One region of the Mesorhizobium sp. f-mel genome, then DNA from elsewhere that is predicted to be linked to it. Evidence: predicted binding sites of a transcription regulator. Region 1 holds the regulator's gene; the other holds the start of a gene.
What was found. The regulator PhoB, encoded in region 1, activates phosphate uptake and scavenging genes when phosphate is short. The targets are predictions, from matches to a motif close to TGTCATNNANCTGTCAT.
Positions count from the first base shown of each region.

Region 2: a site for PhoB is predicted at 1,548-1,564, ahead of ppk2 (polyphosphate kinase 2). Genes of this name have one in related genera too.

Region 1 is NZ_JBSPTO010000005.1:204,808-208,481, reverse strand. Features, by position in the region: gene pstB (phosphate ABC transporter ATP-binding protein PstB) at 1-799, shown strand, start outside; gene phoU (phosphate signaling complex protein PhoU) at 838-1,545, shown strand; gene phoB (phosphate regulon transcriptional regulator PhoB) at 1,562-2,251, shown strand; gene ACWUKX_RS10225 (ROK family protein) at 2,427-3,674, opposite strand.
Region 2 is NZ_JBSPTO010000004.1:34,532-38,205, reverse strand. Features, by position in the region: gene ACWUKX_RS07770 (dihydrofolate reductase family protein) at 1-295, shown strand, start outside; gene ppk2 (polyphosphate kinase 2) at 539-1,459, opposite strand; gene ACWUKX_RS07760 (aldo/keto reductase) at 1,719-2,762, shown strand; gene ACWUKX_RS07755 (glycosyl transferase family 90) at 2,797-3,674, opposite strand, start outside.

The sequences.
Region 1 (3,674 bases):
AGCCGGCGTCGAACAGAAACTGAGCAGCGGAACCAATGCCCCTTCGATCAAGATGAAGGGCGAAAAGGTCTCTGTTCATTACGGCGAGAAGCGAGCTCTGTTCGACGTGGACCTCGATGTCCGCGAAAACCAGGTGACGGCGTTGATCGGCCCATCGGGCTGTGGCAAGTCGACCTTCCTGCGTTGCCTGAACCGAATGAACGACACGATCGATATCGCGCGGGTGAGCGGCAAGATAACGCTCGACGGCGAGGATGTTTACGACCCGAAAATCGATGTCGTCGAGTTGCGAGCTCGAGTCGGCATGGTTTTCCAGAAGCCGAACCCGTTTCCGAAGTCGATCTATGAAAACGTCGCCTACGGTCCGCGCATTCACGGCCTGGCCAGGAGCAAGTCCGAGTTGGACGGCATCGTTGAATCGAGCCTGAAGAAGGCCGGTCTGTTCAACGAGGTCAAGGATCGCCTGCTTGAGTCGGGCACCGGTCTCTCCGGCGGACAGCAGCAGCGCCTGTGCATCGCGCGCGCTATCGCCGTGTCGCCGGAAGTGATCCTGATGGACGAGCCCTGTTCGGCGCTGGATCCGATCGCCACCGCCCGCGTCGAGGAACTGATCGACGAACTGCGCCAGAACTACACGATCGTCATCGTAACCCACTCGATGCAGCAGGCAGCGCGCGTGTCGCAACGCACGGCGATGTTCCATCTCGGCTACCTTGTCGAGGAGGGCGCGACCGACAAGATGTTCACCAATCCCGACGACAAGCGCACCCAGGACTACATCACCGGCCGGTTCGGCTGAGCGGTCCGGCGGCGAATTTCGAACACGAGGACAGTATCATGGGTGAACACACCGTCGCGTCTTTCGACGAGGAACTGGACCGCATCGACAGGCTGATCCGCGACATGGACGAGCTCGCCGCCGCGATGGTCGCAGCCTCGATCCGCGCGTTGCTTGCGTCAGACAATGCGATGGCGCAGCGTGTCGTCTCGGACGACGCGATCATGGATGCGCGGCAGCGCGAACTCGACGACAGCGCGATCACGCTGATCGCCAAGCGGCAGCCGATGGCGCAAGATCTGCGCGCCGTGGTTGGCGCAATCCGCATGGCCGGTGATCTCGAGCGCATCGGCGACCTGGCCAAAAACATAGCCAAACGGGTCAGCGCCGTCGGGCAGAGCGCCACGCCGCGTAATCTGTCGCACGGTATCGACGCGATGGCGGATCTCGTTCTTGTGCAGCTCCGCGGGGTGGTCGAGCACTATGTGTCGCGCAATGCCGGCGCGTTGAAAGAACTGCGCGCCGACGACCAGAAGATCGACGTGAAATATACGGCGGTTTTTCGCGAACTCCTGACCTACATGATGGAGGATCCGCGCAACATCACCGCCTGCACGCATCTGCTGTTCTGCGCCAAGAATCTCGAGCGTATCGGCGATCATGTCACCAACATCGCCGAAAACGCCTACTTTGTCGTGACCGGGCAGCAATTGCCGGCGGATCGCCCGAAGCTCGACGAAACGACGATGTCGGCGCCGGCGACATGACAGGAGTGACCGGCCGATGATCGCGCCGCGCATCATGGTGGTGGAGGATGAAGAGCCGCTGGGCGTCCTCCTCCGCTACAATCTGGAATCCGAAGGCTATCAGGTCGAGGTGGTGACGCGCGGCGATGAGGCCGAAATCCGGCTGCAGGAAAACGTGCCCGATCTTCTGGTGCTCGACTGGATGGTGCCGGCGGTTTCGGGCATCGAGCTTTGCCGGCGCCTTCGGGTGCGTCCCGAAACCGAGCGGCTGCCGATCATCATGCTGACCGCGCGCGGCGAGGAGAGCGACCGGGTGCGCGGCCTTTCCACCGGGGCCGACGACTATCTGGTCAAGCCGTTCTCGACACCGGAATTCATGGCCAGGGTCAAGGCGCTGCTGCGCCGCGCCAAGCCGGAAGTACTGTCCAGCGTGCTGAAGGTCGGCGACATCATGCTCGATCGCGAATCGCACAGGGTCTATCGCAAGAAGAGCGAGATCCGGCTCGGGCCGACCGAATTCCGGCTGCTCGAATTCATGATGCGGCACCCGGGTCGGGTCTTCTCGCGCAGCCAATTGCTCGACAATGTCTGGGGCGAGACGATCTACATCGACGAGCGCACGGTGGACGTCCATGTCGGCCGGTTGCGCAAGGCGGTCAACAACGGCCGCATGCCCGATGTCATCCGCACCATCCGCGGCGCGGGCTATGCGATCAGGGAAGACTAGGGATGTGCTGATATTCAGGTGGTGCCGGCCTGCGAACGCCGGCTTCCTGGGCTTCCGGTGCTCACGTACCCAAAGTACGCTCCGCTCCGGTTCTCGGAACCCACCATTCTCGACTCGGCCTGACCTGAATCTCAACACACCCCAAGTCGCGATCCGGGGATCCCTGCCTTCGAGTTCAAGCCACGTTCTTTCCGACCGGGCCGGCTCGTGCCTGGATGCTCGGCGCGAAGATCTCCTGGTCGACGAAGCTCAGCGCCCGCATGGCGCAGCCTTCTCGGATCAGCGGCAGTTCGTTCGGCTCGGTGTCGAAGGAAATCGAACCCGAATGCTGGCCGCCGGCGGTCTGGGCGATCGCCTCGCGCAGGGCCGGCTCGATCAGGTCGAAGGCGGCAGCGCTGGCACCGACCATGGCGACCGGCGCCGGATCGATCAGCGCGAACAGGCTGCCGAGCCCGAAGCCGAGCGCCTCGCCGGCCTTGCGGTAGGCTTCGCGCTCCGGTCCGTCCGTCTCGCGCGCCCGGGCCGCCAGTGCCCGCATCTCGGCGTCGCTGACATCGGCGACCGGCTCGGCGTTCTCGCTCAATTGCCTTGCGTTGCGCCAGATAGCGTAGTTGCCGGCATAAGCCTCGACGCAACCGCGCCGCCCGCAGCGGCAAAGCGCACCGCCCGGCCGATGAATCATGTGGCCGAATTCGCCGCCTGAGGAATGGGTGCCGGTGAACAGCTCGCCCTTCAGCACCAGCCCCATACCGATGCCATGCGAGAGCAGGATGGCGATGAAATCGTCGCGGTAGCGATCCGGGTCGCGCCAGCGCAGCGCCACGGCCATCATGTTGCAGTCGTTCTCCATGATGGCCGGGATGCCGAACTCGCGTTCCAGAATGTCGGCGAAGGCGATGTTCGTCTGCGGCGTGATCGGCGACCACAACATGGCGCGCGCATGGGAATCGGTAATACCCTGGATCGCCAGCGCGATGCGGGCGACGCTTTGGACGTCGAGGTCGGGGTCTTCGAGCCGGCGCCGGACGATGGCGACACATTCGTCGATCAGCTCGTCGCGCGACATGGTCAGCGTGTCCAGCCGGCGCTGTTCCTCGGCGACCACTTGTCCGGCATAGTCGATGACAGCGACCGACAGGGAATTCAGCGACAACACGACGGCCAATACCGCAGCGGCCTCCGGATTGAGGCTGAGGCCAACCTGCGGCCGGCCACGTTTCAGCGAAACGGTCTCACTCGCCTTGCTCTCGGCCAGGATGCCTTCGTGGATCAGGTCGGAAGAGATCGCCGATATGGTCGAATGGCTGAGGCCGGTGGTTGCGGCGATCTCGGTCCGCGACGGCTGGCCTGCGCGGCGTACGGCCGAAATAACCATCGCCCGGTTGCGCCGGCGCAAATCGTCATGGCGGATCCCAACCGACAT
Region 2 (3,674 bases), on a different contig from region 1:
TGTGATGGAAGGCGGCACGACCTTCTATTTCGTCACCGACGGCATCCACTCGGCGCTGGAACAGGCGAAGGCGGCGGCCGGCGGCAAGGATGTTCGGGTCGGCGGCGGCGTCGCCACCATCCGTCAATATCTGCAGGAGAAGCTGATCGACGAGATGCACCTGGCGGTGTCGCCGCTGCTGCTCGGCAAGGGTGAGAACCTTTTTGCAGGCCTCGACATGCTCAAGCTCGGCTATCAGTGCACCGAACAGGCGGCGACGCCGCTTGCCACGCATGTCATCATCAAGCGGGCTTAGCGGCACTTCTGCAACGTTGGTGATTGGCGAAACCCTCGGTGCAGGCCCATTTCTCCCCGTCACTATACCGGGAGAAATGCCCGGCAGGGCAATGAGGGGCGGCGCAACCCATCGAAGATTGCGTCAGAATGAGTTTGGCCCACGCAGTAACTTGGCCGGGTTCAACTGCCGAGGTCGGCGCCGCCCCTCATCCGCCTGCCGGCACCTCTCCCGGTATACTGACGGGGAGAAGGGAACCCTGCCTCAATACTTCTCCGGTACATACAGCTCGCGCGGCAGCACCTGGCGCTCGTATTCGGGATTGAAGACGCGGTCGGGCAGTGTGATCTCTTCGTGCGGCACTTCTTCATAAGGCATCTGCTTGAGGAGATGATCGATGCAGTTCAGCCGCGCCCGCTTCTTGTCGTTGCCTTCGACGATGAACCAGGGGGCTTCGGGAATGTTGGTGCGGGCGAACGTCTCTTCCTTGGCCTTGGTGTACTGCTCCCAGCGCACGCGCGATTGCAGGTCCATCGGCGACAGCTTCCACTGCTTCATCGGATCATGGATGCGCATCTGGAAACGCATCTGCTGCTCCTCGTCGGTGATGGAGAACCAGTATTTGACCAGCGTGATGCCGGAGCGGACGAGCATGCGCTCGAACTCCGGCACGTCGCGAAAAAACTCCTCGACCTGATCCGGTTCGGCAAATCCCATCACCCTTTCGACGCCGGAGCGGTTGTACCAGGAGCGGTCGAACAGCACGATCTCGCCGCCTGCCGGCAGATGCGGGACGTAGCGCTGGAAATACCATTGCGACTTTTCGCGTTCGGTCGGCGCCGGCAAGGCTACGACGCGGCAGATGCGCGGATTGAGCCGCTGGGTGATGCGCTTGATGACCCCGCCCTTGCCGGCCGAATCGCGGCCCTCGAAAACCACGACCAGCTTCTTCTTGTGATATGCCACCCAGGACTGCAGCTTGATCAATTCGGATTGCAGCGTGATCAGGTCGCGAAAATATTGCTGGCGATCCATCGAGGGCGGATGCGCTTTCTTGTAGATCTTGGCGATCTCCAGCGACACCGCCGGTTCCGACATTTCCAGCTCGTAATCTTCGTCAAGCGTGTCGGCGAGTTCCGCCTCCAGCCAGTCCTTGGCAGGAGAATTCTGTTTTGCTTCGGTCATTTATGCTGCTCCGCGTGCGAGCCCCTGTCGGCGTCCGGCCTGCCGGCCAAGACCGAACACCTTGAGCCGACTTGCATACAGGCCGGCAATGACGGTTTTATTGCAGCCGGCCTGTGTGCCGGTCGCGCAAATCCGTGAGATGTGATCGATCAGCCTCCATGGCATGCACGACAAGCGGCTCGAATTGTCCTACAAATGCCAGGCTCCCCTCGGGCGGCCTTCGAAGCAGCCCTTCCCAACGCAATTGCGAGGATCTGACATGGAATACCGCACTCTCGGCCGTTCCGGGCTGAAGGTTTCGACGCTGACCATGGGCACCATGACCTTTGGCGGCGCCGGCGCATTTTCGGCGGTCGGCAAGACCGATCTCGACGAGGCGCGCCGGATGATCGACCTCTGCATAGATTCCGGCATCAATCTCATCGACACCGCCAATGTCTATTCGAACGGGCTTTCGGAAGAGATCATCGGCGAAGCGCTCGGCGGCAAACGCAAGGGCGATGTGCTGATCGCCTCCAAGGCGCGCATGCGGATCGGCACGGGCCCCAACGACGAAGGGCTGTCGCGCTACCATCTGATCCGCGAGTGCGAGAAGAGCCTGAAGCGCCTCAGGACCGACGTCATCGACATCTATTTCCTGCACGAATGGGACGGCACGACGCCGCTCGAGGAGACCATCGCCGCGCTCGACACGCTCGTCAGCCAAGGTAAGGTCCGCTATGTCGGCTGTTCCAACTATTCCGGCTGGCAAGTGATGAAGGCGCTGGGGATCAGCGACCGCCAGCACCAGCCGCGCTTCGTCACCCAGCAGATCCACTACACGCTGGAAGCACGCGAAGCCGAATATGAACTGCTGCCGATCTCGGTCGACCAGGGGCTTGGCGTGTTGGTGTGGAGCCCGCTCGCCGGCGGACTGCTGTCCGGCAAATACCACCGCGACCAGGCCACCTCCCGCCAGCTCAGCGGCTGGACGGAGCCGCCGATTCGTGATGGAGACCGGCTGTGGCGGATCGTCGATGTGCTTGCCTATATCGGCAAGAACCATGGCGTCTCGGCAGCGCAGGTGGCGCTTGCCTGGCTGCTCGGCCGGCCGGCCGTCAGCTCGCTGGTGATCGGCGGACGGACCGAAGCGCAGTTCAAGGACAATATCGCCGCTGCAAGCCTGGTGCTGACCAGCGATGAGCGCGCACGCCTGGACGCTGTGAGCCGCCCGCCCGTTCTGTATCCCTACTGGCACCAGCAATTCACGGCAAAGGACCGGTTTGGTCCGGCCGATCTGGTTCTTGACCGGGAAGATATCTGACAACGGTCCTGATCAGGTCGAAGGTCGCCGCGGCTTAGCCTGAGATAAAACGCCAGACCTCGGGATCAGGCTCGATCTGGCCGCTGAGCACGAAGTACTTGTAGAGCACGAGCAAGCAGATCGCCTGCTCGGCCCGTTCGTCGGCGAACTCGCGGCAATAGGCGTTGGCGGCGGCAACGATGCGCTCGGCCTCAGTCGGATGACGTTCGAGATATTGCACCCGCTCGGCAAGATCCGTGAAATCAGGTTCGAGCGGCACATAGTGAACATCGGCCACGAGTTCGCTTTCGGCGAACCATGTCTCATACGTCGGCGGCGGCATCAGGCACAGCGAATTCGAACTCATGATCCATTTTAGGTTGGTCGCCACATCGTTGCCTTCGAGCGAAATGATATAGCGACAGCGCCGCTGCTGATCGATGCTCAGATAAGATTTGCGATATTCCGGCGCTGCCGTCGGTTTGGGCGTGCCGACATCGCAAAAGGGCAGATCGCGCGCGGCCTCCAGAAGCAAGGTCCTTATCGGGTTGTTGAGCTCGCCGCGCCACACCGCAACCGGAAGCTTGTCCGCGAAGGCTACATCGTCGGCGGGCATGTGGAAGTGGCGGAACTTGTTGAGCTTGAACAGGACCCCGTTCCTGTTGTCGCCGGCGATCGGCCGATCCTTGACGATCGACGGCATCGCAGGCACTTCAATGACGTCGCCGAATTCGAAGTCGATGCGCAAATCGGGATCGAAGTAGCGGGCAAATTCCTTCAGATCGTAGTAATACATGCTCCGGCCTCTCGGCAGCCGGCTGACCGGCACGGCGCCGGCGCTCGGCGCGAAAGGGTCCTGCAACCTATTGTAATAATTGAGACGCGCGCGGACCGATCCATCCGAAAGCCCAGCCTGATCGAGCAGCCCGGCGA